DNA from 3 places in the Kitasatospora sp. NPDC059408 genome. Region 2 is predicted to be linked to each of the others. Evidence: predicted binding sites of a transcription regulator. Region 2 holds the regulator's gene; each other region holds the start of a gene.

Region 1 (9,655 bases), on a different contig from region 2:
CCGCCGCACCGAGGGCCCCGGCGTGGACCGCCCGGCCGAGCTGTCGCCGCGGCCGCGATCGGTCGGCGCCGGCGCGCTGCTCTACCCCGACGCCTTCCCGGGCGCGCACGGCCCCGAGCACGTCTCGGCCGGCGCCCTGGCCGGCTTCGCCGCCGCCGAGCTGGCCGCCGGGCGCGAGCTGCTGCCGAACGTGCCGCTGTACCTGCGCCGCCCGGACGCCCAGGTGCCGGCCGGCTACAAGGCGGTGCTCCCGGCGTGAACCACGGCACCACCCTGCGCCCGATGCGCTGGTGGGACATCGAGCCGGTGATGGAACTGGAGCTGCGGCTCTTCCCCGAGGACGCCTGGTCCCACGGGATGTACTGGTCCGAGCTGGCCGAGACCCACCCCGGCGGCACCCGCCACTACACCGTCGCCACCGCCGCGGACGGCACGATCGTCGGCTACGCCGGACTGATGGCGATCGCCGGCGAGGGCGACGTCCAGACCATCGCCGTCGACGAACGCCACCAGGGCGTCGGCCTCGGCGCGGCGCTGCTCACCGACCTGATCCGGGAGTCCGCCCGGCGGGGCTGCGCCGAACTGCTGCTGGAGGTGCGGGTGGACAACCCGCGCGCCCAGCGGCTGTACGAGCGCCACGGCTTCCAGCCGGTGGGCATCCGGCGCGGCTACTACCAGCCCGCCAACGTCGACGCGCTGGTGATGCGCCTCGACCACCCCAGCACCGACAGCACCGACAGCACCGACCCGAAGGACATTGAGGACACCCGCCATGGCTGACGAACCGCTCGTCCTCGGCATCGAGACCTCCTGCGACGAGACCGGCGTCGGCATCGTGCGCGGCACCACGCTGCTGGCCGACGCGGTCGCCTCCAGCGTCAACGACCACGCCCGCTTCGGCGGCGTCGTCCCGGAGATCGCCAGCCGGGCCCACCTGGAGGCGATGGTCCCGACCATCCAGCGCGCCCTGGACACCGCCGGGGTCAAGGCGAGCGACCTGGACGGCATCGCCGTGACGGCGGGCCCCGGCCTGGCCGGCGCGCTGCTGGTCGGCGTCAGCGCCGCGAAGGCGTACGCCTGGGCGCTGGACAAGCCGCTGTACGGGGTCAACCACCTCGCCTCGCACATCTGCGTCGACCAGCTGGAGCACGGCCGGCTGCCCTCGCCGACCATGGCGCTGCTGGTCTCCGGCGGGCACTCCTCGCTGCTGCTCAGCGAGGACATCACGACCGACGTCCGCCCGCTCGGCGCGACCATCGACGACGCGGCCGGCGAGGCCTTCGACAAGGTGGCCAGGGTGCTCGGCCTGGGCTTCCCCGGCGGTCCGATCGTGGACCGCACGGCCCGCGAGGGCGACCCCAAGGCGATCGCCTTCCCGCGCGGCCTGAGCGGCCGGAACGACCCCGCGTACGACTTCTCCTTCTCCGGTCTGAAGACCGCCGTCGCCCGCTGGGTGGAGGCCAAGCGCCGGGCCGGCGAGGAGGTGCCGATCGCCGACGTGGCGGCGTCCTTCCAGGAGGCGGTCACCGACGTGCTGACCCGCAAGGCCGTCAGGGCGTGCAAGGACAACGGCGTCGACCACCTGATGATCGGCGGCGGGGTCGCGGCCAACTCGCGGCTGCGCGAGATGGCCCAGCAGCGCTGTGACCGGGCCGGGATCAAGCTGCGGGTGCCGCGCCCCGGCCTGTGCACCGACAACGGCGCGATGGTGGCCGCGCTGGGCTCCGAGATGGTGTGGCGCGACCGCGCGCCGTCCGCCTTCGACCTGTCGGCGGATTCCTCGCTGCCCGTCACCGACGTCCACGTCCCGGGCGTGGACCTGCACCACGGTGACGTCCACGGCCAGGCGTACGACGCCCTCGGCGGCGGTGCCGGGTGACCGTCGCCATGATGTGGGAGGCCCGCGCCGCCGACGGCCGCGGGGCCGAACTCGCCTCCTGGGCACGGGAGACGGCGATCCCGGCGCTGCGCGGCTCGGCGGGCCTGGAGCGCCTCGAACTGTTCGGCGCCCCCGGTGAGCGGGTGCTGCTGATCGCCTGGTGGAGCGGCGAGCCGGTGCCCGTCGCCGAGCCGCCGGCCGAGCTGCTCGGCCGTCCGGTGCACCGCTGGTCCTTCACCAGCGAGCACGTCGAGTAGGCCGGTACGGGAACCGCGCGCCGGGCCACTACCGTGCTAGCTGAGAAACGGCGGACGGACCAGGAGCGCGTGCGGTGAAGCAGGACGGCCGGAACAGGACCAAGGCGTACGCGGCGGGGGCGCTGGCCCTGCTGGCCCTCGCCACCGGGTGCGGCGGCAACGGGGACGGCGCCGCCGCCCCGGCGCCGACGAGCGCGGCCCCGGCCGGGGGCCAGCCCGCCGGCGGCGCCGCGCCGACCGCCGCGGCGACCACGCCCGCGGCGGCGCAGGCCGCGGGCGACGCCGCGTGGGCGAAGTGGAACCTCAAGCCGCTGGCCCCGGCCCCCGCGCCGCCCGCCGACAAGCCCGTCAAGCTCGAACGGACCGGCACCGTACCGGTGTTCAGCGACGTGAAGACGAGCGACAAGGTCGTCTTCATCACCATCGACGACGGTGCCGAGAAGGACCCGAAGTTCGTCGAGATGCTGACCGACCTCAAGGTGCCGATCACGATGTTCCTGACCAAGGACATCGTCAAGAACGACTACGGCTACTTCAAGCCACTCCAGGCGCTCGGCAACCACATCCAGAACCACACCGTCACCCACCCGGTGATGAGCAAGCTCACGCCGGACAAGCAGAAGTCCGAGATCTGCGACGACCAGAGCGCGCTCACCCAGCAGTACGGCACCGCGCCGCTGCTGTTCCGCCCGCCGTTCGGGGACGGCGCCAACACGCCGACGCTCAACACGTCGGTGCAGGAGTGCGGTCCGCGGGCGGTCGTGCTGTGGCGCGAGTCGATGCAGATCCACGACATGCAGTACCAGGCGGCGGACAAGAAGCTGAAGCCCGGCGACATCATCCTGGCCCACTTCCGCGGGCCGAAGGAGCTCAAGGGCGCCACGATGACCCAGATGTTCGGCGAGCTGCTGGCCCGGATCCAGGAGCAGGGCTTCTCGGTGGCCCGGCTGGACGACTACATCCAGCCGCCGGCGTAGCCGTCCGGTCAGCCGGTCCGTCCGGTCAGCCGGTCCGTCCGGCCGGTCCGTCCGGCGCGGCCGATCAGACCGGCTGACCGAGCATCATCAGCGGGCCGTTGTCGGTGCGGCTGAGGATCACCGTGACGGAGTTCGGCCCGGAGGGCTTGAGCTGGCGGCGCAGCTCCTCCGGGGTGATCGCCATCCCGCGCTTCTTGATCACCACCGTGCCGACCCCGCGCTCGCGCAGCAGGGCCTTCAGCTTCTTGATGTGGAAGGGCAGCACGTCGGTCAGCTCGAAGGCGTGCGCGTACGGCGTCGGGACCAGCTCGTCCGAGGTCAGGTAGGCGATCTTCGGGTCGATCAGCCGTCCGCCCACCTGCTCGGCCACCTCGGCCACCAGGTGGGCGCGGATCACGGCGCCGTCCGGCTCGTACAGGTACCGGCCGACCGGCCCGGCCGCCGGGTCGGGCAGATCGCCGCCGGTGAGGCTCGCGGCGTGCGGCAGGAGCGTCGCGCGGTGCGGGTGGGCGGCCTTCGTGCCGAACCAGAGCACCGCCTCCTTCACGTCCCCGTGGTCGGAGACCCACTCGGCCTCGGCGTCCTCGGGGACGGCCTCGTGCGGGATGCCCGGCGCGACCTTCAGCGCGCCGATCGGGGTCCGGCGGCCGGCCTCGACGGCCCACGAGAGCGGCGGGGCGTACGCCTCCGGGTCGAACACCCGGCCGCGCGCCGTCCGTCGCGCCGGGTCGGTGAACACCGCGTCGTAGCCGGTGACGTCCACGTCGGCGACGTCCGCGCAGCGCACCTCGACCAGGTCGGCGAGGCCCAGCGCGGCGGCGTTGGCGGCGGTGGCCGCGCAGGCGGCCGGGTCCCGGTCGACGGCCAGCACCTCGATCCCGGCCCGGGCCAGCGCCAGGACGTCCCCGCCGATCCCGCAGCACAGGTCGGCCAGCCGCCGCACCCCGAGCCCGGCGAAGCGCTGCGCGCGCCACTCGGCGACGCTGCGCCGGGTGGACTGCTCGACGCCGTTGGGCGTGAAGTACATCAGGTCGGCGTCCGCCCCGAACTTCGCGCGGGCGCGCTGGCGCAGCCGCGCCTGCCCGAACGCCGCCGACACCAGGTCGGCCGGGTGCTCGCGCCGCAGCCGGGTGGCCAGCGCGAGCTCCTCCTCGGGCGTGAACTCGCGCAGCGCGGCGAGCAGGTCCTGTCCCTCGGGGGTCAGCAGCGGCTGGAGGTTCTCGGTGTCCACGGGGCCATTCTCGCCGGTCGGGCGGTGTGGTGGCCGGTCCCGGGCGGTCGTGCAGGGCCGCGCGGGACGGCGGCCGCGCGTCCGCGGGCCGGGACGGCGGGGCGCGTCGTTGGCACTCTGGTTGACTGAGTGCTAACACGGGCCTATGGTCGTCCTTGGCACTCTCCACCTGGGGAGTGCTAACGCGAAGACGCGTGCCTGACCCCCGCGACGGCAGGTGCGCAGGTTCGCCCCTTACCCGTTAGAAAACCCCGTAATCTCCGAAGGGGAGCTCGGACGTGACCACCAGCAGCAAGGTTGCCATCAAGCCGCTCGAGGACCGCATCGTGGTCCAGCCGCTCGACGCCGAGACCACCACGGCCTCCGGCCTGGTTATCCCGGACACCGCCAAGGAGAAGCCCCAGGAGGGTGTCGTCCTGGCCGTCGGCCCGGGCCGCTTCGAGGACGGCCAGCGTCTGCCGCTCGACGTCGCCGTCGGTGACATCGTCCTGTACTCGAAGTACGGCGGCACCGAGGTGAAGTACCAGGGCGAGGAGTACCTCGTCCTCTCCGCCCGCGACGTTCTCGCCATCATCGAGAAGTAAGTCGTTCCGACCCGCCCCGGATCCGTGTCCCAAGTGACAGGGGCCCGGGGCGTGGTTGTTGGTTCACGTAGTTCGGCGGCCGGTGGGCCGGCCGCAGCCCCGAGGGAATAGGGAACATGGCGAAGATCCTGCAGTTCGACGAGGACGCCCGCCGCTCGCTGGAGCGCGGTGTCAACAAGCTGGCCGACACCGTCAAGGTGACCATCGGCCCCAAGGGCCGCAACGTCGTCATCGACAAGAAGTTCGGCGCCCCGACCATCACCAACGACGGTGTCACCATCGCCCGTGAGGTCGAGCTGGACGACCCGTACGAGAACCTTGGCGCTCAGCTCGTCAAGGAGGTCGCCACCAAGACCAACGACGTCGCGGGCGACGGCACCACCACCGCCACCGTGCTGGCCCAGGCCCTGGTCAACGAGGGTCTGCGCAACGTCGCCGCCGGTGCCGGCCCGGCCGCCCTGAAGAAGGGCATCGACAAGGCCGTCGCCGCCGTCTCCGAGCACCTGCTCTCGGTGGCCCGCGAGATCGAGGGCAAGGACGACGTCGCCGCCGTCGCGTCCCTCTCCGCCCAGGACACCCAGGTCGGCGAGCTGATCGCCGAGGCGATCGACAAGGTCGGCAAGGACGGTGTCATCACCGTCGAGGAGTCGAACACCTTCGGCGTCGAGCTCGAGTTCACCGAGGGCATGCAGTTCGACAAGGGCTACCTGTCGCCGTACTTCGTCACCGACGCGGAGCGGCAGGAGGCGGTCCTGGAGGACCCGTACATCCTGATCCACCAGGGCAAGATCTCCTCGATCCAGGAGCTCCTGCCGCTGCTGGAGAAGATCCTGCAGGGCGGTGCCTCGAAGCCGCTGCTGATCATCGCCGAGGACGTCGACGGCGAGGCGCTGTCGACCCTGGTGCTGAACAAGATCCGCGGCATCTTCAACGCCGTCGCCGTCAAGGCCCCGGGCTTCGGCGACCGCCGCAAGGCGATCCTCGGCGACCTGGCCACCCTGACCGGCGGCACCGTGATCTCCGAGGAGGTCGGCCTCAAGCTCGACCAGGCCGGTCTGGACGTGCTGGGCAGCGCCCGCCGCGTGACCATCACCAAGGACGAGACCACCATCGTCGAGGGCGCCGGCGACGCCGAGGCCGTGGCCGGCCGCGTCGCCCAGATCAAGGGCGAGATCGCCGGCACCGACTCCGACTGGGACCGCGAGAAGCTGCAGGAGCGCCTGGCCAAGCTGGCCGGCGGCGTCTGTGTCATCAAGGTCGGCGCCGCCACCGAGGTGGAGCTGAAGGAGCGCAAGCACCGCCTGGAGGACGCCATCTCGGCGACCCGCGCCGCGGTCGAGGAGGGCATCGTCGCCGGCGGTGGCGCCTCCCTGGTCCACGCCGCCAAGGTGCTGGACGGCGGCCTGGGCCTGTCGGGTGACGAGGCCACCGGTGTCGCCGTGGTCCGCAAGGCGCTGCACGAGCCGCTGCGCTGGATCGCCCAGAACGCCGGCCTGGAGGGCTACGTCATCACCTCCAAGGTCGCCGAGCTGGAGGCCGGCCAGGGCTACAACGCCGCCACCGGCGAGTACGGCGACCTGGTGAAGGCCGGCGTCATCGACCCGGTCAAGGTCACCCGCTCCGCCCTGGAGAACGCCGCCTCGATCGCCTCCCTGCTGCTCACCACCGAGACCCTCGTGGTGGAGAAGAAGGAGGAGGCCGCCGACGCCGGTCACGGCCACTCGCACGGCGGTCACGGCCACTCGCACTGACGCTCCTGAAGTGGACCGGAGGCCCGGTCCGCCCCCATCCTGGGAGGCGGGCCGGGCCTCCGGCGTTCGGGCCCGGGGGTCCGCGAGTCCGCTTGAAGACTCAACTATCAGTGAAATTTTGCGTTCGGCAAAGATTGCCTTATAACTGAGGCATGATCGAGGCCCGCCACCTGCGCGTCCTGCGTGCCGTCGCCCGCACCGGCTCCTTCTCCGCCGCCGCGCGCGAGCTGGGCTGTACCCAGCCCGCCATCAGCCAGCAGATGAAGGCCCTGGAGAAGTCCGTGGACACCCCGCTGGTGGTCCGTTCGGGCCGGGGCATGCAGCTGAGCGAGGCCGGACGGGTGCTCCTCAAGCACGCCACCGGGATCCTGGCCGGGCTGTCGGCGGCCGAGGAGGAGGTCGCGGCCATCGCCGGGCTGCGCGCCGGGCGGGTGCGGCTGGTGTCCTTCCCGACCGCGAGTTCCACCCTGGTGCCGCCCGCCGTCGCCCGCCTGCGGGACAGCCATCCGGGGGTGCGCGTGTCGCTGGTCGAGGCGGAGCCGCCGGAGTCGCTGGCGATGCTGCGCGGCGGCGAGTGCGAGATCGCGCTGGCCTTCCGCTACCCGCAGTCCGAGGGCGCCACCGCCCTCGCGGTGCCCGCGCACGGCACGCCGCGCGAGGCGCGGGCCGAGGCGAACCTGGAGGCGCAGCAGCTGAGCGCCGGCACCGACTGGTCCGACCTGGTGGTCACGCCGCTGCTGGACGACCCGCTGGTGGGCCTGCTGCCGGCCGCGCACCCGCTGGCGGGGCGCGGCGGCGCGGTGGAGCTGGCCGAGCTGGCGGGGGAGCAGTGGATCGCCGGCTGCCCGCAGTGCCGCGGGCACCTGGTGGAGCTGTGCGCCGGTGCGGGGTTCGAGCCCCGGATCGACTTCGCGACGGACGACTACCCGGCGGTGGTCGGCCTGGTGGCGGCCGGGCTTGGGGTGGCGGTGCTGCCGCGGCTGGCGCTGGAGTCGGTGCGGCCTGACGGGGTGTCGACGGCGCCGGTGCGGACCGCCTCGGGGGCGCCGGCGGTGCGGCAGGTGGTCGCGCTGACCCTGCCGGACCTGGCCGAGGTGCCGGCCGTGGCGCTGATGCTGGAGCGGCTCGCGGGGGCCGCCGGGGCCCGCTGACGCAGGGTCACCGGCCGGGGGGCTTGGAGCGCCGCGAAGAAACGTTTCTTCACGGCGCGGCCTCGGCGTGGCGCTAGCGCTGGGCGACCGTCGGCGCGACCAGTGGGACCTCCACCAGCCGATGCCGCGAGCGCCCGAGCAGTTCCTCGCGCTCGTCCTCGGTCATCCCGCCCCAGACGCCGTACGGCTCGCGGACCGCCAGCGCGTGCGCCGCGCACTCGGCGATCACGGGGCAGCGCGTGCAGACCTCCTTGGCGCTGGCCTCGCGCGAGCTCCGCGCGGCCCCGCGTTCGCCTTCGGGGTGGAAGAAGAGCGAGCTGTCCACGCCACGGCAGGCTGCGGAGAGCTGCCAGTCCCAGAGGTCCGCGTTGGGACCGGGGAGGCGGGAGAAATCTGCCATGGCTCATTCCCTTCAGAGGCTCGTCGGCCGCGGGCCGGCCCCAGCGGAGCTCGCTGCGGGCGTGGCGGGGCGTCGATGCACTGGTGTGGACACCTGGAAATATGACTTAAGGCAACTCCATGGACAAGTCACCCACAGAGTGGCACAACAGTCAATGACCATACGAAAGCTATAAAAACGGGCGAAGTGGGCATGGACTTCCGCAGGCGCGGACGTGGCAATCGGGTGGTCCGAGGGGCGCACGGAGCCCCGCACCGGTGTGCGGGTCGCACGCCGACCGCGCGCGAGCTGCACAAAAGTGCGGCGTGTGCACCGCGATGCGGCTGATCGGTAATGGGTTGGCCACGTACAGTGGTGGAGATGGCCCCGAAGGCCGTAACTCATTCGAGTGACGGTCGTTGGAAGTGCGGAGGCGGTTAGCGGGCGCCGGACGTCGGGAACGATCGCGGGGAAGTTGAGGCGATCAGCACGGACTCTGTCGCCGATCGGCCGTGTCGGAGAGGTTCGTACCAGCCAGGAGGCTCAACGTGACGCGGATCAGCTGCGGAGGACGACGGTCATGACTTCCGTTCTCGTTTGCGACGATTCCCCGCTCGCCCGCGAGGCGCTTCGCCGCGCCGTCGCGACCGTACCCGGTGTGGACCGGGTCACCACCGCGACGAACGGGGAGGAGGTCCTCCGCCGCTGGGTGGCCGACCGCTCCGATCTCGTGCTGATGGACGTCCGGATGCCCGGCCTCGGCGGGGTCGAGACGGTCCGGCGGCTGCTGTCCGCCGACCCGGGCGCGCGCATCATCATGCTCACCGTCGCCGAGGACCTCGACGGCGTCGCCCTCGCGGTCGCCGCCGGCGCCCGCGGGTACCTGCACAAGGACGCCTCGCGTGCCGAGCTGCGGGCCACCGTCACCCAGGCCCTCGCCGACCCGACCTGGCGGCTCGCCCCGCGCCGGCTGCGCAGCCCCGACATGGGCGCGGCGCCGACGCTGACGGCGCGTGAGATCCAGGTGCTGGAGGGCATGAGCCACGGCCGCAGCAACGCCGAGATCGGCCGCGAGCTGTTCCTCTCCGAGGACACCGTCAAGACCCACGCCCGGCGCCTGTTCAAGAAGCTCGGGGCCTCGGACCGGGCCCACGCGGTGGCGCTGGGTTTCCGCTGGGGCCTGGTCCGCTGACCACAGGCGGCGCCGCCGGCTGCGGCGCGCCGCCGGTGTTTCCGGGGACGGGTGCCGCACGGACGTGTGACGTTACGGTCCCGAGGTTGCACCATGGAGTGGTGGAGCACCTCGGGGACCAGCGGACAGGCACTGCGGCGAACCACGCAGCCGCAGGACACTCGGCGGACGGCGCGGCGGACGGGACCACCGACGGCGGCGGGGCGGGAGGCGGCACGGTGCAGGAGGGGCCGGTGGTGCCCGGCGGCACGCCG
Region 2 (9,655 bases):
CGCCCTCCAGGTACTCGACCACGACGCCCTCGATCCGCAGGTCGTCGCCCCAGACCCGCTCGACCAGTTCGGCGTCGTGCCGGCCCTCGACGTAGATGCGGGACTCGCGCGCCACCCGGGCGCGGGCGCCGGGGACGGCGACCGAACCGGAGGCGGTGCGGGCCGGGGCGCGGACGGGGGCCGGGCCGGACGGGCGGACCAGGGTGACGACCCTGCCCTCCAGCAGGAAGCCGCGCGGCACCATCGGGAACACCCGGTGCTTGCCGAAACGGTCCTCCAGGGTGACGGTGAACCCCTCCGCCGTCTTCTCGCAGCGCACCACCGCCCCGCAGAAGCCGGTCGCCGCCTCCTCGACCACCAGGTCCCGCTCGGCGGGCACCTCCGGGGCGGGTGCCTGCTTCTTCCACGGCGGGGTCAGGTCGGGTCCGTACTGGCGGCTGCGCATGCCGGCGAGTCTACGGACGGACCGTCAGAGCCCGGGCGCGCCCCACACCGGGAACCAGCGGCCGAGGTCCTTCTCCAGCCGCAGGTCGTTCGCCAGCATCGCGTTGATCTGCAGCTCCAGCGGGCTGTTGCGCCGCTCCCCGCCGCCGGGCATCGGCGCGAACGGGTAGAACGTGCCGCGCTTGTACAGGTAGACCAGCGCCAGCGACTGCCCCTCCCCGTTCCGGAAGCCCACCAGCGAGCAGAGCAGCTGCGGCCCGAAGCCGTTCGCCTCCAGCTCGCTGTTGACCGCGTGCAGGTCGTTCACCAGCTCCGGCAGTTCCTCCGCGGTGTGCCGGGCGAGCAGCCACGAGTAGCCGTAGCCGTCCTTGGAGGCCTCCACCGGGACGCCGCCGCGCTCGGTGTCGGCGTCGAGCAGCGCCCGCACCTGTTGCTCGACCTGGACGAACGCGGCGCCCTCGACGGCCGCGAAGCACACCGAGCCGAGCCCGGTGGGCAGGAACCCGGCGCCGGCCTCCAGGGTGAGCGCGGCCGAGGGGACGCCGAACAGCTGGTCGAGGTCGGGCTTGACGGGCTTGGTGCGGCCGAACAGGGCGTCCAGGATTCCCACGGCGGTCCCTTCAGGCGGTCGGCGGGTCGGCGGGTCGGCGGGGCTCAGCGGCCCAGCTGGGCGGAGATCTTCGCCAGCTGCTCCAGCCGCTTCTCCAGCGTCGGGTGGGTGGAGAGCAGCTGGGAGGCCGTCTCCTTGGCGCTCAGCGCCGGGGCGAAGTAGAAGGCGTTGTAGGGCTGGGCCTGGCGCAGGTCCTTGGACGGGATCGCGGCGATCTGCCCGGTGACCTTGGTGAGCGCCGACGCGAGCGCGCTGGGCCGGCCGGTGAGCTGGGCGGCGGCGCGGTCGGCGGCGAGCTCGCGGTAGCGCGACAGCAGCCGTGTGAGCAGGAAGCTGATCGCGTAGACGACGATCGACACCAGCGGGATGACCAGCGCCGCGATCGCCGCGTTCTGGTCGTTGTTGTTGCGCCCGCCGCCGATGAACCCGCCGTACATGGCGATCCTGGTCATCGCCCCGGCGAGGACGCCGAGGAACCCGGCGATCGTCATCACGGCGACGTCCCGGTGGGCGACGTGCGAGAGCTCGTGCGCGAGGACGCCCTCCAGCTCCTCGGGCTCCAGCCGGCGCAGCAGGCCGGTGGTGACGCACACGACGGCGTTCTGCGGGTTGCGGCCGGTGGCGAAGGCGTTCGGCATGTCGCTGTCGGCGACCGCCACCCTGGGCTTGGGCATGTCGGCGAGCGCGCAGAGCCGGTCGACGGTGCCGTGCAGCTGCGGGTACTGCTCGGGGGACACCGGGCGGGCGCCCATGGCCCGTTCGGTGATCTTGTCGCTGAACCAGAACTGGGCCACGAACAGCCCGCCGGAGATCAGCACGATCAGGGGCCAGGCGCCGCGCAGCAGCACGATCAGCAGGCCGGTGAATCCGACGTACAACAGCCCGATCACGAACATGGTCCCGACCATCCGGCCGGTCAGGCCGCGGTCGGGCGCGAATCGGGTGTGCTGGGCCGAGCTCGACATCGCTTGCTCCTCCGTTCGCCGTCCGCTATCGATGCTGCCACCCGGACGGCCGCGGGGCACCACCCCCGCGCCGGGAACTGCGGGCAGGATCACCCCCGCTGCGCCGTTCCTGCCGTCGGACCCGGGCCGTACACTGGCAGGTAGGGTTCTGGCACTCGTGCGCTCAGAGTGCCAAACCCGGGCCTTCCAGGCCCGCATCAGCTCGATACGTCACAACGGACAACGTGCGAAGACGGAGGTGCGTGCCCCATGGCCGGTGAGGTCCGCCAGCTCGACGACCGCAAGCTCGCCGTGCTGCGCGCGATCGTCCAGGACTACGTGGGCACCGAGGAGCCGGTCGGCTCGAAGGCCCTGGTGGAGCGGCACAACCTCGGGGTCTCCCCGGCCACCGTCCGCAACGACATGGCGGCGCTGGAGGAGGAGGGGTACATCCACCAGCCGCACACCAGCGCCGGGCGCATCCCCACCGACAAGGGGTACCGGCTGTTCGTCGACCGGCTCGCCGAGGTCAAGCCGATGAGCGCGCCCGAGCGGCGCGCGATCCGGCACTTCCTGGAGGGCGCGGTCGACCTGGACGACACCGTCGCACGCACCGTGCGGCTGCTCGCCCAGCTCACCCGGCAGGTCGCCGTCGTGCAGTACCCCTCGCTGAGCCGCTCCACCGTGCGGCACATCGAACTCGTCGCGCTCGCCCCGGCCAAGGTGATGCTGGTCCTGATCACCAACACCGGCCGGGTCGAGCAGCGGATGGTGGACTGCCCGGGCACCGTCGGCGAGACGGCCTTGTCGGACCTGCGGGCCCGGATCAACGCGCGGGCCGTCGGCCAGCGCCTGCCGGACGTCCCGGCGGCGCTGGAGGAGCTGCCCGCGATGTTCGAACAGGTCGACCGGCCGACCGTCACCACGGTCCTGGCGACGTTGTTCGAGGCGCTCGCCGAGCAGAACGAGGAGCGGATCATGCTGGCCGGCACGGCCAACCTGACCCGCTTCGGCCACGACTTCCCGCTCACCATCCAGCCGGTCCTGGAGGCCCTGGAGGAGCAGGTCGTCCTGCTCCGCCTCCTGGGTGAGACCACGGACGCGGCGATGACGGTCCGGATCGGCCGGGAGAACGCCTACGAGGGGCTGAATTCCACCTCGGTGGTGTCCGTCGGCTACGGTTCGGGCGACGAGAGCGTGGCCAAACTGGGTGTGATCGGTCCGACCCGGATGGACTATCCGGGCACAATGGGGGCGGTGCGAGCGGTGGCGCGGTACGTGGGTCAGATCCTGGCCGAGTCGTAGCAATCAGCCACCGCTGGACAGACCAGCGGTGGTGCCCTGTCGCAGCACTACTACAGGCGGAACAAGCGGAGCATTAGGTGGCCACGGACTACTACGCGGTACTCGGCGTCCGACGGGATGCGGGGCAGGACGAGATCAAGAAGGCGTTCCGGCGCCTGGCACGCGAACTGCACCCGGACGTCAACCCGGACCCGAAGACGCAGGAGCGGTTCAAGGAGATCAACGCCGCCTACGAGGTGCTCTCCGACCCGCAGAAGCGGCAGGTCTACGACCTCGGCGGCGACCCGCTCTCGCCGGGCGGCGGCGGTGGCGCGGGCGGCTTCGGCGCCGGCGCGGCCGGTTTCGGCTTCTCCGACATCATGGACGCCTTCTTCGGCGCCGCGGCCGGCCAGCGGGGCCCGCGCTCGCGCACCCGCCGCGGGCAGGACGCCATGATCCGGCTGGAGATCACCCTGGAGGAGGCCGCGTTCGGCACCACCAAGGAGCTCCAGGTCGACACGGCCGTCACCTGCACCACGTGCAGCGGGGAGGGCGCCGCGCCCGGCACCTCCGCGCAGACCTGTGACATGTGTCGCGGCAAGGGCGAGGTCTCCCAGGTCACCCGGTCCTTCCTGGGCCAGGTCATGACCTCCCGCCCCTGCCCGCAGTGCCAGGGCTTCGGCACCGTCGTGCCGACCCCGTGCCCGGAGTGCGCCGGCGACGGCCGGGTCCGCGCCCGCCGCACCCTGACCGTCAAGATCCCGGCCGGTGTCGACAACGGCACCCGGATCCAGCTGGCCGGCGAGGGCGAGGTCGGCCCCGGCGGCGGCCCGGCCGGCGACCTGTACGTCGAGATCGCCGAGACCACGCACACCGTCTTCCAGCGGCGCGGGGACGACCTGCACTGCACCGTCACCATCCCGATGACGGCCGCCTCGCTCGGCACCCAGGTGCCGCTGCAGACCCTGGACGGGTTGGAGGAGGTCGACATCCGGCCCGGCACCCAGTCCGGCCAGTCGATCCCGCTGCACGGCCGCGGCATCACCCACCTGCGCGGGGGCGGCCGGGGCGACCTGATAGTGCACGTCGAGGTGCAGACGCCCACCAAGCTCGACGCCGAGCAGGAGGAGCTGCTGCGCCGTCTCGCGGTGCTGCGCGGCGAGGAGCGCCCGTCCGGCCAGTTCGCGCCGGGCCAGCAGGGCCTGTTCTCGCGTCTGAAGGACGCGTTCAACGGCCGCTAGCCGTCCGCGGAGGGGTGCCGGGGTCCTCGCCCCGGCACCCCTTTCGCGTTCCGTCCCCCCTGGTCGCGGGCCCTGGCCGTGGTTGCCGGCCCGGGCCGCAGGTCCCACCCCGGAAAGGTTCCCCCTCATGACCGCCCCCGTGTTCGTCGTAGAGACCGAGCGGATCGCCGCCGCCGCGCCCGGGGCCGTGGTGCGGCTGGACGGGCCGGAGGGGCGCCACGCGGCCGCGGTGAAGCGGCTGACGGCGGGCGAGGCGGTCACCCTGGCCGACGGGCTGGGGCTCGGCGTGGACGGGACGGTCGCCGAGGTGCTCGGCAAGGACGCGATCGACGTCACGGTGGCCGCCGTGCGCCGCGAGCCGGAGCCGGCGCCGCGGATCGTCGTCGTCCAGGCGCTGCCCAAGGGCGACCGCGGCGAGCTGGCCGTGGAGACCATGACCGAGGTCGGCGTGGACGTCGTGATCCCGTGGGCCGCCTCGCGCTGCATCACCCAGTGGAAGGGCGAGCGCGGCGCCAAGGCGCTCGCCAAGTGGCGCGCCACCGCCCGGGAGGCGGGCAAGCAGTCCCGCCGGCTGCGCTTCCCCGAGGTGCGGGACCTGATGACGACCCGCCAGCTGACCCCCGTCCTGGCCGGCGCCGCGTTCGCCGCGGTGCTGCACGAGGAGGGCTCCGAGCCGCTGGCCGCCGCCGCGCTGCCGGCCGCCGGGGACGTCGTCCTGGTGGTCGGCCCCGAGGGCGGAGTCTCCCCGGAGGAGCTGGCCGCCTTCGCCGAGGCGGGTGCGAAGCCGCACCGGCTCGGCCCGTCGGTGCTGCGCACCTCGACGGCCGGCGTGGCCGCCGGGGCGCTGCTGCTCGGGCGCACCGGGCGCTGGGCCTGACGGCCCCTGCGTCGGGGGCCGCCCGGATCCCGTCCGGTTTTCGCCCGGTCCCCGTCCGGATCCCGTCCGGTTTTCGCCCGGTTCCCACTCGGATTCCGTCCGGATCCCGCCCCGGTCTCACCCGGGTGGAGTCGGGTAAAAGCGGCCCGCCCCGTCCGCGTACGTGCCTACGCTGGCGGCGTGACGGAACCCCTCAGCAACCCTGTCGGCGCATACCTGCGCCACCCGCATCTGCACGGTGACCTGGTCACCTTCGTCGCCGAGAACGACGTCTGGCTCGCCCCGCTGGACGGTGGCCGGGCCTGGCGGCTGACGGCCGATCACCTGCCCGTCCACCACCCGCGGTTCTCCCCGGACGGGCGGCACATCGCCTACACCTCCGCCCGGGACGGCGCGCCCGAGGTGCACGTCGTGCCGGTGGACGGCGGCCCGTCGCGGCGCCTCACCCACTGGGGCAGCGGCCAGACCCAGCTGCAGGGGTGGAGCGCCGACGGCCGTCCGATCGCCACCACCACCGCCGGGCAGGCCACCCTGCGCCGCACCTGGGCGCACGCGGTGCCGCTGGACGGCGGCGAGCCGGTGCGGCTGCCGTACGGGCCGGTCGGCGGGCTGGCCTTCGAGCCGGACGGCGACCGGGTGCTGCTGGGCACCGTCAACAACCGCGAACCGGCCTGGTGGAAGCGCTACCGGGGCGGCCGGGCGGGCAAGCTGTGGATCGGCCGGGACGAGTTCGTCCGGATCCACGAGGACCTCGACGGGCAGCTCTCCTCGCCGCTGTGGGTGGCCGGCGCGGACGGCTCGCGGATCGCGTTCCTGTCCGACCACGAGGGCGTCGGCGAGCTCTACTCCAGCCTCCCGGACGGCACCGGCCTGCGCCGCCACACCACCTCCCCGGACGGCTTCTACGCCCGCAACGCCGCCACCGACGGCACCCGGGTGGTCTGGCACCGGGCCGGCGACCTGTGGCTCCTGGAGGACCTGGCCGAGGGCGCCGAGCCGCGCCGCCTGGACGTCCGGCTGGCCGGGCCGCGCACCGGCCGCCGCCCACGCCCGGTGCACGCCGCGCACTGGCTGGAGACCGTCGCCCCGGACCGCACCGGCCGGGCCAGCGCCGTCGTGGTGCGCGGGAGCGTGCACTGGCTGACCCACCGCGAGGGCCCGGCCCGGGTGCTGGACGAGACGCCGGGCGTGCGCGGCCGGCTGGCCCGCGTGGTGCCGGGCGAGGACGGCGCCCAGGGCGTGCTGTGGGTGTCGGACGCCGGAGGCGAGGACGGGCTGGAGTTCGCCCCCGCCGTCCACGGCGCCGAGCGCCGCCGGCTGGCCGCCGGACAGCTCGGCCGGGTCAACTCGCTGGTGGTCTCCCCGGACGGCAAGCAGGCGGCGCTCGGCGTGCACGACGGCCGGGTGCTGCTGGTGACGCTCGCCGACGGCGCCGTGCACGAGCTGGCCCGCAGCACCGACGGCGAGGTCAGCGGCCTGGTGTTCAGCCCGGACTCCGCGTGGCTGGCCTGGTCGCGCCCGGTGCCGGGCAGCGGGGCGTGGTCGCTGCGCCAGATCGTGCTGGCGAACCTGGCCACCCGGACGGTCGGCGAGGTCACCCAGCAGCGCTTCGTCGACACCGCGCCGGCCTTCACCGCGGACGGCCGCTACCTGGCCTTCCTGTCGGTGCGCAACTTCGACCCGGTCTACGACTCGCACGTCTTCGACCTGTCCTTCCCCAACGGCTGCCGCCCGTACCTGATCACGCTGGCCGCCGACACGCCGTCCCCGTTCGGCCCGCAGCGGGCCGGGCGCCCGCTCGGCGGGGAGGACGAGGAGCCGCGCGGCAAGAAGGGCGACGGCGAGGAGGGCGGCGCCGACGCCGCGCCGGTGACCAGGGTCGACCTGGACGGCATCGCCGACCGGATCGTCCCCTTCCCGGTGGAGGGCGGCCGCTTCGGCGCGCTCAAGGCGGGCAAGGACGGCGTGCTGTGGACGCGCCTGCCGCTGCTCGGCGAACTCGGCGACGAGGCGGCCTCGCTGGAGGACGAACGGCCCCGGGCCACGCTGGAGCGCTTCGACCTCAAGAAGCGCCGGGCCGAGCCGCTCGTGCACGGCCTGGACTGGTTCGCGGTCAGCGGGGACGGCAGCCGGCTGGCGGTCGTGGACGAGGGCGAGCTGCGGATCCTCCCGGCCGACCACAAGGCGGGCGACGAGGACGAGACGGCCGTCGACCTCGCCCGGCTGCGGGTGACGGTCGACCCGGCCGCCGAGTGGCGTCAGATGTACGCCGAGAACGGCCGGCTGATGCGCGACAACTTCTGGCGCCCGGACCTCGCCGGCGTCGACTGGGACGGCGTCCTGGAGCGCTACCGCCCGCTGGTCGAACGGGTCGGCTCGCACGACGACCTGGTCGACCTGCTCTGGGAGGTGCACGGCGAACTCGCCACCTCGCACGCCTACGTCATGCCCTACGGCCTGCACACCGAGCCCGCGCGGCGCCAGGGCCTGCTCGGCGCCGACCTGGCCAAGGACGGGGACCTCTGGCGGATCGCCCGGATCCTGCCCGGCGAGTCCTCCGACCCCCGGGCCCGCTCGCCGCTCGCCGCGCCCGGCGCCGCGATCCGCCCCGGGGACGCCGTCCTCGCCGTCAACGGCCGCCCGGTGGACCCGGTCACCGGCCCGGCGCCGCTGCTGGCCGGGACCGCCGGGCAGCCCGTCGAGCTCACCGTGGCCGGCAAGGACGGCACCGACCAGCGCCACCCGGTGGTCGTCCCGCTCGCCGACGAGGAGGCGCTGCGCTACCACGACTGGGTGGCCGGGCGCCGGGCCGAGACCCGCGAGCTGTCCGGCGGGCGGCTCGGCTACCTGCACATCCCGGACATGCAGAGCGCCGGCTGGGCCCAGCTCCACCGCGACCTGCGCTCGGAGATGGCCAAGGAGGGCGTGATCGTCGACATCCGGGAGAACCGGGGCGGCCACACCTCCCAGCTGGTGATCGAGAAGCTGGCCCGCCGGATCGTCGGCTGGAACGTCGCCCGGGACATCACCAGCTCGCAGCCCTACCCCGGGGACGCCCCGCGCGGACCGGTCGTCGCGCTCGCCGACGAGTACTCCGGCTCGGACGGCGACATCGTCAACGCCGCGATCCAGGCACTGGGGCTCGGCCCGGTGGTCGGCACCCGGACGTGGGGCGGGGTGATCGGCATCGACAGCCGCTACCACCTGGTCGACGGCACCCTGGTCACCCAGCCCAAGTACTCGTTCTGGCTGGAGAACTACGGCTGGGGCGTGGAGAACCACGGCGTCGACCCGGACGTCGAGGTGCCGATCGCGCCGCACGAGTGGGCCGCGGGCGAGGACCCGCAGCTGGCCGCCGGCGTGCGCATCGCGCTGGCCGCGCTCGCCGAGGCGCCGGCCCGGACGGCGCCGCCGCTGCCCTGGCAGTAGGGGCGGGTCCGGAGCGGGAAGTCGGGTGGGCCGACTTCCCGCTCCGGGCGGTGAGTAGGATGCGGGGCTGATCTTGCTCGACAGCTCTACGGGGGAGCACATGGCACAGGGCTATCCATCACCGCAGCAGTACGGCCAGAACCCTTACGCACAGCCGCAGCCGCCGCAGCAGGCGTACCCGGCGCAGGGGTACCCGCCGAATCCGTACGGGCAGCAGCCGCCGCCGCAGCAGCAGTACCAGCAGCCGCCGCAGCAGTCGCCACAGCCATACCAGCAGCCACAGTCGCCGCAGCAGTACCAGCAGCCCCAGCCGCAGTACGGTCAGAATCCGTACCCGCCGCACGGGCAGAACCCGTACCCGGCGCACGGCCAGCCGTACCAGCCGCAGCCGGCCCAACAGCCGCAGCCCGCGCAGCCGTACGCGGCCCACGGGCAGGGGTTCGACGCCGCCACCGCGGCGCCCACGCCGCCGGAGACCAGCAACTACCGGCGCTTTCCGGCCATCCTGATCGACTTCCTGGTCGCCGTCGGCCCGGCCTTCGCCGTCGCGAACAAGGCCGGCCACGCGGGCAAGCACGGCGCGGTCGCCGGCGTGCCGTGGATCGTCGGCCTGCTGGCCACCGGCCTCGTCCTGTCGTTCGTCAACCAGGTGCTGCTCGCCCGCCTCACCGGCTTCAGCGTCGGCAAGGGCGTCATGGCGCTGCGGGTGATCCGCCGCAAGCGCGTCATGCACCCCAACACCTGGCGGCTCACCCGGCGTTGGCTGATCGGCTTCGTCGTCCTGCTGGTCAGCTGGCTCAGCGAGGAGTTCGAGGGCGAGGGCGAC
Region 3 (9,655 bases), on a different contig from region 2:
GCCGCCTACAAGGAGGTCGGCGGCGTGAAGCGGCTGATTCTCGGCGTCACCCTCGGCCAGCAGGCCACCTCGCCCAACCCCGGCGACGGCATCCTGCCGACCGTGCTGAAGGTCAGCGGCAAGCAGATCCAGGCCGCGCAGAACGGCGTGACCGGCCAGACCGTGGTCAAGAAGGGCGACGTCGTCGGCTACGTCGACAACGGGCTCGGCGGCAAGGTCGCGGTCGTCGCGACCAAGGACCTCGTCGTGGCCGGCTTCCCCGGCATCGGCGGCACCGTGACCCTGGACGCCGGCAAGGTCGACCACCACGCCGCGGCGGGCACCGAGATCGGCACGCTGCGCGTCGGTGACGGCGACAGCAAGAGCGAGGTGCGGGTGGCCCTCCAGGCGGACCTCAACCCGCCGTCCATCCAGTCGCGGCTGACCCGGATGCTCTGAGTCCACGCCGTAGGACACGAAGGTGAAGGGGGAGCCGGGCCCACCGGCTCCCCCTTCACCGCGTCCAGGCCCTCACCGCGTCCGGGCCCTCAACCCGCTCCGGACCCGAGCCGGCGCGCGAGGGGTTCCTCCTCGGCCAGTACCCGCCCGAGCGCCAGCGCGAGCGTGTACGCGGTGAAGCTCGCGATCAGCCAGGACAGGCCGGTGAACACCACCCCGTACGTCCCGAACCGCGCCACGCTGTGCGCCATCGCGCGCGGCAGGTAGACGTGGCCGGCCACGCGGAGGCCGACCACCGCCACCCCGCACAGCAGCGCGCCCGGCAGCAGAGGCGGCCAGCGCACCCGGCCGCCCAGCAGCAGGTACTGCGTCCACCACCACAGCGCCGTCGAGGCCAGGAAGGTCAGCGGCAGCCCGAGCCAGCGGCCGGCCCCGAAGCCGTCCCACAGCGCCACCTGGAAGACCAGGGCGGCCAGCCACACCAGCAGCCAGACCAGCCAGCGCCAGGCGGCCAGCCTGGTCGCCGCGCGCGGCAGCTCCCAGCAGCGCTCGCACACCCGCTGGATCGCCCGGCTCAGCGCCGTCGCCGACAGCAGGGTGAACAGTGCGCCGAGCACGCCGAAGCCGGCCTCGCCCGTCCCGTTCGCCAGCAGCTGGTCGACCGACTGCTCCGCCGCCCCGCGGATCCCCAGCTCGCTGCGCAGTGCGCGCAGCACGTGGTCGCGGAAGGACACCGGGGTGAACACCGCCACCACGAACAGCGCCGGCAGCGCGCTCAGGAACGCCTGTGCGGCGAGCCGGGTGGCGCAGTCCAGCAGGTTCACCCGGACCAGCTGGTGGACCGCCCGGCCGACCAGCGGCACCCGGTCGGGCAGGCCGCGCGCGTACCGGGCCGCCCCGGCGCCGCGCTCCCTGAGCCGGGCCGTCCGTCCACCGCGGTGGCCGCCGCCGTCGGGCGGGCCGCTCGGCCGGTCGGTCACGGGCGCCCTCCTCGGTCACGAGGCTCCATGGTCGCCCGGGCCCGGTCGGGCCGCATCCGGGGTCGGCGCGGATCAGCCCCGGCGGTCGAGCAGCGCCAGGGTGGCACCGTCCAGCGGCGTCACCCGGGTGGGGGCGCCGTAGCGGGCCCGCAGCGCCTGGGCGTCGTCCGGCCGCAGCGCGGCGAGCGGGTCCGTGGTCTGCCCGAGAACGACCAGCCAGATCCGGTCGGCCCGCCCCAGGCAGTCGGCCGGGACGGCGCACGCCGTCGGCGACAGCTCCGCCGCCTCGACCGCGCCCTGCGCGACGAACACCGGGTACGGGCGTACGTCCGCCGGCAGGTAGTAGGCGACGCCGGGGCCGATCATCGCCCAGCTCTGGTCGCCCAGCGGGACGGCGAGCCCGTCCCCGGGCCGGTAGCCGGCGGCGATCAGCCCGGCGGCCGCGCGGAACGGCTCGTGCGCGTGCGCCGACTCGTACCGCACCGTGGCCTGCCGCGGCAGCGCCGCCCAGGCGGGCACCGCGAGCAGCGCCAGCGCCAGCGCCATCCCGGCCACGCGCAGCCGCTTGCGCCGCGGGCCGCGCCGGGCGAGGCCCGTCAGCGCCTTGTAGACCGCCGCGACGCCGCCCCCGCCGAGCGCCGCCCAGGCGGGCACGGTGAACAGCAGGTACCGGTCGACGAAGTACGACGTGCCGCCCTGCGACACCAGCCAGACGCCCACCACCGGCACCACCGCCAGCAGCAGCGCCTGCAGCGCCTGCACCCGCCGGCCCGGCAGCACCACGGCCGGGACGGCCAGCAGGACGACGGCGATGAACACGTCCGGCGCCCCGGCCAGGGTCTCCCCGAAGTGCCACAGCGCGTCCAGCGTGGGTGTCCCTATCCAGCCCAGCTGCCGCTCCGACTGCCGGGCGCCCAGCACCACCACCGGCACCAGCGGCAGCGCCGCCACCAGCACCGCCGCCGGGTACTGCCACAGCAGCCGCCGGTCCGCCGTCCCGCGGGTGCGCCACAGGTGCAGCAGCACCACGGCGGCCTGCCCGGCCACCGTGCTGAACGAGACCAGGTGCAGGACCCCCGCCACCGCCATCGCCACGCAGTACGGCGCCCACCGCCGCCACCCGGGCCGCTCCAGCGCCCGCAGCAGGAACCAGGTCGCCGCCGCGATCGCGCAGGTCACCAACGCGTAGGCGCGCGCCTCCTGGGCGAACCGCGACACCTGCGGCACCGCGCAGAACAGCAGCCCCGAGCCGACCGCCGTCACCCGCCCGCCGAACAGCCGCTCGGCGGCGAGCCCCACGAACGCCGCCGCCCCGGCCATCGCCAGCACCGACGGCAGCCGCAGCGAGACCGCCGAGTCCCCGAACACCGCCGTCCAGGCGTGCATGAGCAGGTAGTACGCGCCGTTGCTGGCGTCCACGTGCTGGAGCAGGCGCAGCAGGTCCGGCAGGGAGCGGGTCGCCACCGTCCAGGTCGCGACCTCGTCCCGCCACAGCACCGGCGTCCCCAGCCGGAACAGCCCCAGGCCGAGCATCACCACAGCCGGCCACAGCCACACGGACCGCAGGAGTCGGCCGAGGGGGTGCACAGCAGGGCGCATCTGGACCTTCGATCGGAAAGCCGAACTTCGAACACGTTCCTTGAAGGCTACTTGCCCCACCCTGACACCCCGTCGGCGCCCGCACCATCCGCCACCGCCACCGCCCCCACCCCTGATCCGGTACGCTGTGGACGGCCTTGTGACCACACGGCCCGCCTCAGTAGCTCAGGGGATAGAGCACGGCTCTCCTAAAGCCGGTGTCGCAGGTTCGAATCCTGCCTGGGGCACGTAGCAGCGAGAGGCCCCCGACCCGTGTGGTCGGGGGCCTCTCGGCGTTCCCGGGCCGCTCGTGCGGCTCCCGCGGCTGAGGCGGGATCAGGCGAGGACGTGCCCGGCGCGGGCGGCGGGCGTGGGGTGGGCGGCCAGGTCGGCGAGCAGGGTCTCGGTCTCCCGGGCGCCGCGCAGGACGGCGGGGTCGAGGTCGGCGAGGACGATCTCGCGGCGGTCCTCGCCGGCCTCGGCGATCAGGCGGCCGTCCGGGCCCCAGACCGCGCTGCCGCCGCAGGTGTGCCAGCCGCCGGTGACGCCGATGTGGTTGGCGAGCACCGTGTAGAGGGTGTTGTCGAGCGCGCGGGCCGGGAACCAGGTGCGGGACTCGTGGTGGCCGTGGCCCGTGCTGAACAGGGCGCCGACCAGGTAGGCGTGGCAGCCGTCCAGCGCGGCGGAGCGGGCGTGCTCGGGGAAGCCGGAGTCGTAGCAGATGCCGAGACCGAGCCGCCAGCCGTCGAGCTCCAGGCTGCAACCGACCGTCCCCGGGCGGTAGTAGGACTGCTCGGTCTTGAAGAGGTGCTGCTTGTCGTAGCGGGTGACGACCGTGCCGTCCGGGCCGAACACGAAGGCGGAGACGAGCAGGTCCGGCCCGTCCTGGGCGGCGGCGCCGACCACGGCGGCGGTGCCGGTCTCGCGGCAGGCCTCGGCGATCGGCGCGAGACGCGGATCGCCGGGCTGGACGGCGCACTTGAGCGGATCGGCGCTGATCAGCCCGGGCTCGTAGCCGGCGAGGAACTTCTCCGCGAACAGCACCAGCCGGGCGCCGGCCGCGGCGGCCTCGCGGATGAGCCCGGCGGCGGTGGCCGCGTTGGCGGGGATGTCGCCCGCGACGGCCTGGTCCTGGACGGTGGCGATCCGCAACGGACGCTCGGGGTAACGGGCGTGGGCGGCGGACTCGGTGGGGGCTTCCTGGGTACGGGACATGCCCGCCACGCTAGTGCCGTGGCCCTGGACGGCGGTCAGAGTGCGGCCCCGTCGGGGTGATCGGCGCCGTCGGCCGGACGGTCGCCGCGGGCGGGCCGGAAGGAGGGCGCGATGACGCGCTGAACCCTGGGCCTGGTCCGCCAGTTGACCCGCCGGATGTCGCGGGCCAGGGCGCCCGGGCACCAGAGCTCGACCGCCGCGGTGACGGCGCCCAGCACGAAGCCGGCCGCCAGCCAGCCGCCCAGCACGTCGCTCGGCCAGTGCACGCCGAGCGCGATCCTGGTCCAGCCGACGGTCAGTACGGCCGCGGTCGCCACCGCGCAGGCGGCGATCCGCCCGGAGCGTCCGGCCCGGGGCCAGAACAGCCCGACCAGCACCGCGCAGGTGATCGCGGAGGCCATCGCGTGCCCGGAGGGGAAGGCCGGCCCGCCCGCGTGCGAGACCGGGTCGGTGAACGACGGCCGCTGACGGCCGAAGGCGAGCTTCAGCGCCCACTGGGCGCCCCACCCGACCAGGGCCTGCGCGACGGCCCACCCGGCGAGCACCCGGGCGCCGATCAGCCAGAGCCAGCAGGCCGCGATGGCCAGCAGGACACGCATCGTGACCGTGCCGCCGATGTCGGAGAGGGTCTGCACCGCGGCCGTCCAGGCCCGGTGCCCACGGGCGTAGGAGTGCGTCTCCGCGATCCAGCCGTGGTCGAACCGGTAGAGGGGTTGCCAGTGGCGGGTCACCAGGACGGCCAGCAGGCCGAACAGCAGGGCGCAGCCCACCGCCAGCGCCGTGCCCCGAAGGGCCCGGCGGTGACGCACAGTGGCGGCAGTCGCGCTGTTGGTCAGGTGCATGCCTGACACCTTCCCAGCGTCCTGTGCTGATCGGGCGCCCAGGTGATAGCGATTCCGCATCTTTTGTGCGGAGGATCTGCGTGCGCAGGGGTGCGGGAGCGGGTGGAGAGTGGGGTGTGCGGGAACGGGCGGGGCGCCCGGGGGGTTCTCCGGATATCCGCTCCGAAATGGTCGCGCCGCGCGCACCCGACGCGCCCGGCCGGTCACCCTGCGTTCAGAACCGGGGTGAAAACCGGCAGGATACTGCATCGCGGGGAAGAATCTGAGTAACTTGGGAATGTTGTCCGGAATCTGTTCGTTGGATCGTTACGTGTGAGCCCCCCGGGGCCCGCATTCTTGCCCTCTCGGGGCAGGCAGGCATTCCTCGGCAACACCAGCAAAGGGAGCAAGCATGGCCACCCGTGCCGTCGTTCGCGACAGGGCCGACCGGACTCGCGCGGCCCGCCCGACCAACCTTGAGGCCGACCGTGACCTGGTCGGCATGTACCTCGACGAGATCGCCAGGACGCCCCTGCTCGATGCCGCCGAGGAGGTCGAGCTCTCGCTGCGGATCGAGGCCGGTGTGTACGCCCAGCACCTGCTGGAGGAGGGCGGGCTCCCCGAGGGCGCCACGCGCGAGGAGCTGGAGGCGATAGCCGACGACGCCGAGCGCGCCAAGGACGTCTTCATCCGCTCCAACCTCCGGCTCGTGGTGGCGGTCGCCCGCCGGTACCCGCGCAGCGGCCTCCCGCTGCTGGACCTCATCCAGGAGGGCAACGCGGGCCTCGTGCGGGCCGTCGAGAAGTTCGACTACGCCAAGGGTTTCAAGTTCTCCACCTACGCGACCTGGTGGATCCGGCAGGCGATCACCCGCTCGATCGCCGACCAGTCCCGCACCATCCGGCTGCCCGTGCACCTGGTCGAGGAGCTGGGGCGGATCCGGCGGGTGCAGCGCGAGAAGTCCAAGGAGTTGGGCCGCGAGGCCGAGCCGGCCGAGATCGCGGCCGAGCTGGACACCACCGAGGCCCGGATCAAGGACGTGCTGGACTGGGCGCGCGACCCGGTCAGCCTGAACATGTCGGTCGACGACGAGGGCGAGACCCAGTTCGGCGACCTGGTCGAGGACACCGGGGCGACGTCCCCCGAGGACGCCGTGATGGTCATGCTCCGCCGCGAGGAGCTGGACGACCTGATCGGACGGCTGGACGACCGCACGGCCTCGATCATCCGCTCCCGCTACGGGATGGAGGACGGCCGCGAGCGCACCCTCACCGAGGTGGGCAAGCAGCACGGCCTCACCCGGGAGCGGATCCGGCAGATCGAGAAGCACGCGCTGGCCGAGCTGAAGAAGATCGCCGACCACGCCGGCTTCGAGGCGGCGTAAGGCGCAAGGGGAGTTAGGGCGTACGGGGAAAGGGACGTGAGGGGATCGGGGAGCGGGGACCGAGCCCTGGACCGGGCCCGGGTGCGGAGCGCTCCGCACCCGGGCCCGCGGTCCGTCTCGGGCTCTTAGGCTGGAGGGGCAGGACGACCGGGTCGAGCAGCGGGGTGAACAGGGTGAGCGAGCAGGGACAGGGCCAGGCAAGTGGCCGGGCGCAGGAGCAGGAGGCGCCGGATCAGCCGGAGCAGGCCGCGCGGGAGCGCGAGGCGAAGGAACAGGCGCGGGCGAAGGCGCGCCTCGTCTTCGGGGACCCGCTGGACCGGCAGTCCCGGGACGACACCGACTCCGGCTGGGGCGACCGCCCCGGGGCCGGGGCCGGGAGCGGGCGGGGGCTGGACTGGTACCTGAGCCAGCGCCCGCCGCACCACGGGGACTGAGCGGGACGAGGGACGAGGGCAGGACGGGACGGGCCGCGCTCAGCGCAGCGGGGCGACCAGTGCGTCGCGGATCTCGGTGAGCAGCTGGACCTCCTTGGCCTCGGCCTCCGCCACCTCCTCGGCGAGGGATTTGCGCCGGGCGGCCATGCGGTTCATGGGAATGATCAGGACGAAGTAGACGACGGCGGCGGTGATCAGGAACTGGAGCACGGCGCTGAGCACCGAGCCCCAGAGGATGAGGATCCCGGACACGACCTCGCCGGTGGGGGCCACCTCGCAGGGCCCCTTGAGGCAGGAACTGTAGGACGCGAGGTCCTTCGTCCCGAAGACACCGACGATCGGGTTGATGACGCCCTTGACGAAGGCGTTGACGATGTTGGTGAAGGCCGCGCCGATGACGACGGCGACGGCGAGCTCGACGACATTTCCACGCAGCAGGAATTCCTTGAAGCCCTTCATGCCGCCTCGAACGACGGAGTCGTCGGCCGGTTACGGGTGATCATCCGAAGCCCAGGATTGACAACCCGCCTGGCCCAGCGCGCCACCGGACGGCGGTGGCAGCCCGGCCCGTGCGGGCCCGAACGCGAGCGCCGCGGCCACCGCGAGCAGCACCAGCGCCGGCACCCCGGCCCGCCGCCGGACGGCGCGCCACCAGCGGTGCCGCCCGCCGGCCCCGCGCCGGATCGGCCGGAAGCTCGGCACGGCCCGCCGGGGCGGAACGGTGGGTGCGGGCAGCGGGACGGCGTGGCTGAGGGCGTTCATCGGGAACCACCTCCGGGGTCGGTCGGTCTCTGCTGACCCCACGATGAGCGTCCGCCGCGAAAGCCGGAAGACGTTATCCGCAGCCTGTGGAAAACCCTGGCCCTGTGGACGATTCCGTACACCCGTGCGAGCTGCCCGGGCCCGTCAACGTTGACGAGCCCGGCGATGAGGGAGCTGCCCCGAGAACGGCGGAAGGCCCGCCGCCACCGCGTGAAGCGGGGCAGCGGGCCTTCCGGTGTGTGCTGGGGTCAGCCGGCGGCCGGAGCCGGGGAGGACGAGCCCGAGGTGGACGACGCCGGGGTCGAGGACGACCCGGACGACGAGGACGTCGTCGACGAGCCCGACGTCGAGGAGCTCACCGAGCTGCTCGACGAGGAGCGGCTGTCGGTCCGGTAGAAGCCCGAGCCCTTGAAGACCACGCCCACGGCCGAGAAGACCTTGCGCAGCTTCCCCTGGCAGTCGGGGCAGGTGGTCAGCGCGTCGTCGGTGAACTTCTGCACCGCCTCCAGGCCGTTGCCGCACTCGGTGCACTGGTACTGGTACGTGGGCACTTGTCTTCCTCCTGGCACTCGCGCCTGATGAGTGCTAACGATGGTCAATGATGCGGTATTCCGCTGGATGAGTCCAGCGACTCCGGTGTGACATGGGCCCGGTCGGGCCGCCGTCAGCCCTTGGCGGCGCCCACCAGCTGCGGCTCGGCCGCGGCCGGGACGGTGCCGGCGCCGGATCCGGCGACCACCGTGCTCGCCCCGCCCGACGGCGCCAGCAGGTGCCGCATCGAGACCAGCGCGGCCAGGCCCAGTCCGGCGCCGACGGCCGGCACCAGGAACCCGGCCGACGGCCCGTGGCTGTCGATCAGCCCCCCGGCCACCATCGAGCCGACCGCCAGGCCGAGGCCGATGGCGCCGGTCAGCCAGGTGAAGGCCTCGGTCTTGGCGCCGTCCGCGACCAGCGTCTCGACCAGGGTGTAGCCGCTGATCAGGGTCGGCGCGATGGCCAGGCCGCAGACCAGTCCGGCGATCGAGAGGGTGACCAGGTTGGGCATCGCCCACAGCGTCGAGCAGCCCAGCACCAGCAGGGCGTAGCTGGTGATCATGCGCTGCTGCACCGCGCGCCGCCAGGCGATCACGCCGTAGAGCACGCCGGCCACCATCGAGCCGCCGGCGAAGATGCCGTACACGGTGCCGGCCGCGGCGTGCTGCCCGACCGAGTCGGCGAAGGCGTTGACCGAGACCTGCATGCCGCCGAACACGGCACCGACGCCGAGGATGACGCCGGCCAGCAGCCGGACGCCGGGCGAGGCGAGCGCGGAGACGCGCTGCGCCCCGGGCCGCGGCACGATCCGGGCCGGCGCGGTGCGGCGCTGGGCGGCGAAGGCCAGGCCGCCGACGAAGGTGAGCGCGGCCTCCGTGATCAGGCTCGCGGAGGGGCTGACCGAGGTGGCGATCTTGGCGGCCAGGATCGGGCCGACGACGAAGGTGAGCTCGTCCGTGACGGACTCGAACGCGAACGCGGTGCCGACCTTGGCGGCGGAGGAGGCGGAGGCGCCCTCGGCGCCGAGCTTGGCCACCCAGCGGGCGCGGACCATCGCGCCGATCTGCGGCACGCTGGCCCCGGCCGGGACGGCGGCCAGGCACAGGCTCCAGGCCGGCGCGTGGCCGTTCGCGAGGACGATCAGCGCGGCGACCGAGGCGGCGTGCACGAAGACGGTCGGGACGAGGACGGTGGCCTGCCCGTACCGGTCGGCGAGCCGGCCGGTCTGCGGGCCGATCAGGGCCTGGGCGACGGCGGCGACCGCCGTGACGGTGCCGGCCGTGCCCCACGAGCCGCCGGTGCCCGTGACGAGCATCAGGATGCCCATGCCGAGCATGGCGTAGGGCAGCCGCGCGACGAACGCGGGTGCCAGGAACGTCCAGGCACCCGGGGTGCGCAGCAGCGCGCCGTACCCGACGCGCGCGGGTGCGGCGTCCGGGGCGGTGGGGGTGTCCGTGGCGTCGTCGACCGTTCGGCGGGCCGTCACGGTCGTCCTTCCTGCTGCCTGGT

The links. Region 2 encodes HrcA, which represses chaperone genes, less so after heat shock. Its sites were predicted from a motif close to TTNGCACTCNGNNNNNCNGAGTGCNAA; they were not measured.
Region 1: the regulator HrcA is predicted to act here: its motif matches at 4,454-4,480, upstream of groES (co-chaperone GroES).
Region 3: the regulator HrcA is predicted to act here: its motif matches at 8,175-8,201, upstream of ACFXDE_RS31120 (FmdB family zinc ribbon protein).

Annotation. Positions count from the first base shown of each region.
Region 1 is NZ_JBHYWI010000028.1:94,616-104,270, forward strand. It holds gene tsaB (tRNA (adenosine(37)-N6)-threonylcarbamoyltransferase complex dimerization subunit type 1 TsaB) at 1-259, shown strand, start outside; gene rimI (ribosomal protein S18-alanine N-acetyltransferase) at 283-780, shown strand; gene tsaD (tRNA (adenosine(37)-N6)-threonylcarbamoyltransferase complex transferase subunit TsaD) at 773-1,879, shown strand; gene ACFXDE_RS20425 (hypothetical protein) at 1,876-2,136, shown strand; gene ACFXDE_RS20430 (polysaccharide deacetylase family protein) at 2,211-3,113, shown strand; gene ACFXDE_RS20435 (methyltransferase domain-containing protein) at 3,178-4,344, opposite strand; gene groES (co-chaperone GroES) at 4,623-4,928, shown strand; gene groL (chaperonin GroEL) at 5,045-6,679, shown strand; gene ACFXDE_RS20450 (LysR family transcriptional regulator) at 6,832-7,830, shown strand; gene ACFXDE_RS20455 (WhiB family transcriptional regulator) at 7,904-8,230, opposite strand; gene ACFXDE_RS20460 (response regulator transcription factor) at 8,790-9,401, shown strand.
Region 2 is NZ_JBHYWI010000065.1:20,994-30,648, reverse strand. It holds gene ACFXDE_RS32570 (DUF3097 domain-containing protein) at 1-445, opposite strand, end outside; gene ACFXDE_RS32565 (hypothetical protein) at 470-1,054, opposite strand; gene htpX (zinc metalloprotease HtpX) at 1,099-2,019, opposite strand; gene hrcA (heat-inducible transcriptional repressor HrcA) at 2,269-3,303, shown strand; gene dnaJ (molecular chaperone DnaJ) at 3,381-4,523, shown strand; gene ACFXDE_RS32545 (16S rRNA (uracil(1498)-N(3))-methyltransferase) at 4,651-5,400, shown strand; gene ACFXDE_RS32540 (S41 family peptidase) at 5,581-8,829, shown strand; gene ACFXDE_RS32535 (RDD family protein) at 8,930-9,655, shown strand, end outside.
Region 3 is NZ_JBHYWI010000059.1:15,564-25,218, reverse strand. It holds gene ACFXDE_RS31170 (hypothetical protein) at 1-438, shown strand, start outside; gene ACFXDE_RS31165 (YhjD/YihY/BrkB family envelope integrity protein) at 528-1,418, opposite strand; gene ACFXDE_RS31160 (glycosyltransferase family 39 protein) at 1,491-3,017, opposite strand; tRNA gene ACFXDE_RS31155 (tRNA-Arg) at 3,172-3,244, shown strand; gene ACFXDE_RS31150 (carbon-nitrogen hydrolase family protein) at 3,333-4,211, opposite strand; gene ACFXDE_RS31145 (phosphatase PAP2 family protein) at 4,247-5,053, opposite strand; gene ACFXDE_RS31140 (sigma-70 family RNA polymerase sigma factor) at 5,445-6,416, shown strand; gene ACFXDE_RS31135 (hypothetical protein) at 6,590-6,850, shown strand; gene mscL (large conductance mechanosensitive channel protein MscL) at 6,890-7,309, opposite strand; gene ACFXDE_RS31125 (hypothetical protein) at 7,340-7,612, opposite strand; gene ACFXDE_RS31120 (FmdB family zinc ribbon protein) at 7,861-8,163, opposite strand; gene ACFXDE_RS31115 (MFS transporter) at 8,277-9,632, opposite strand.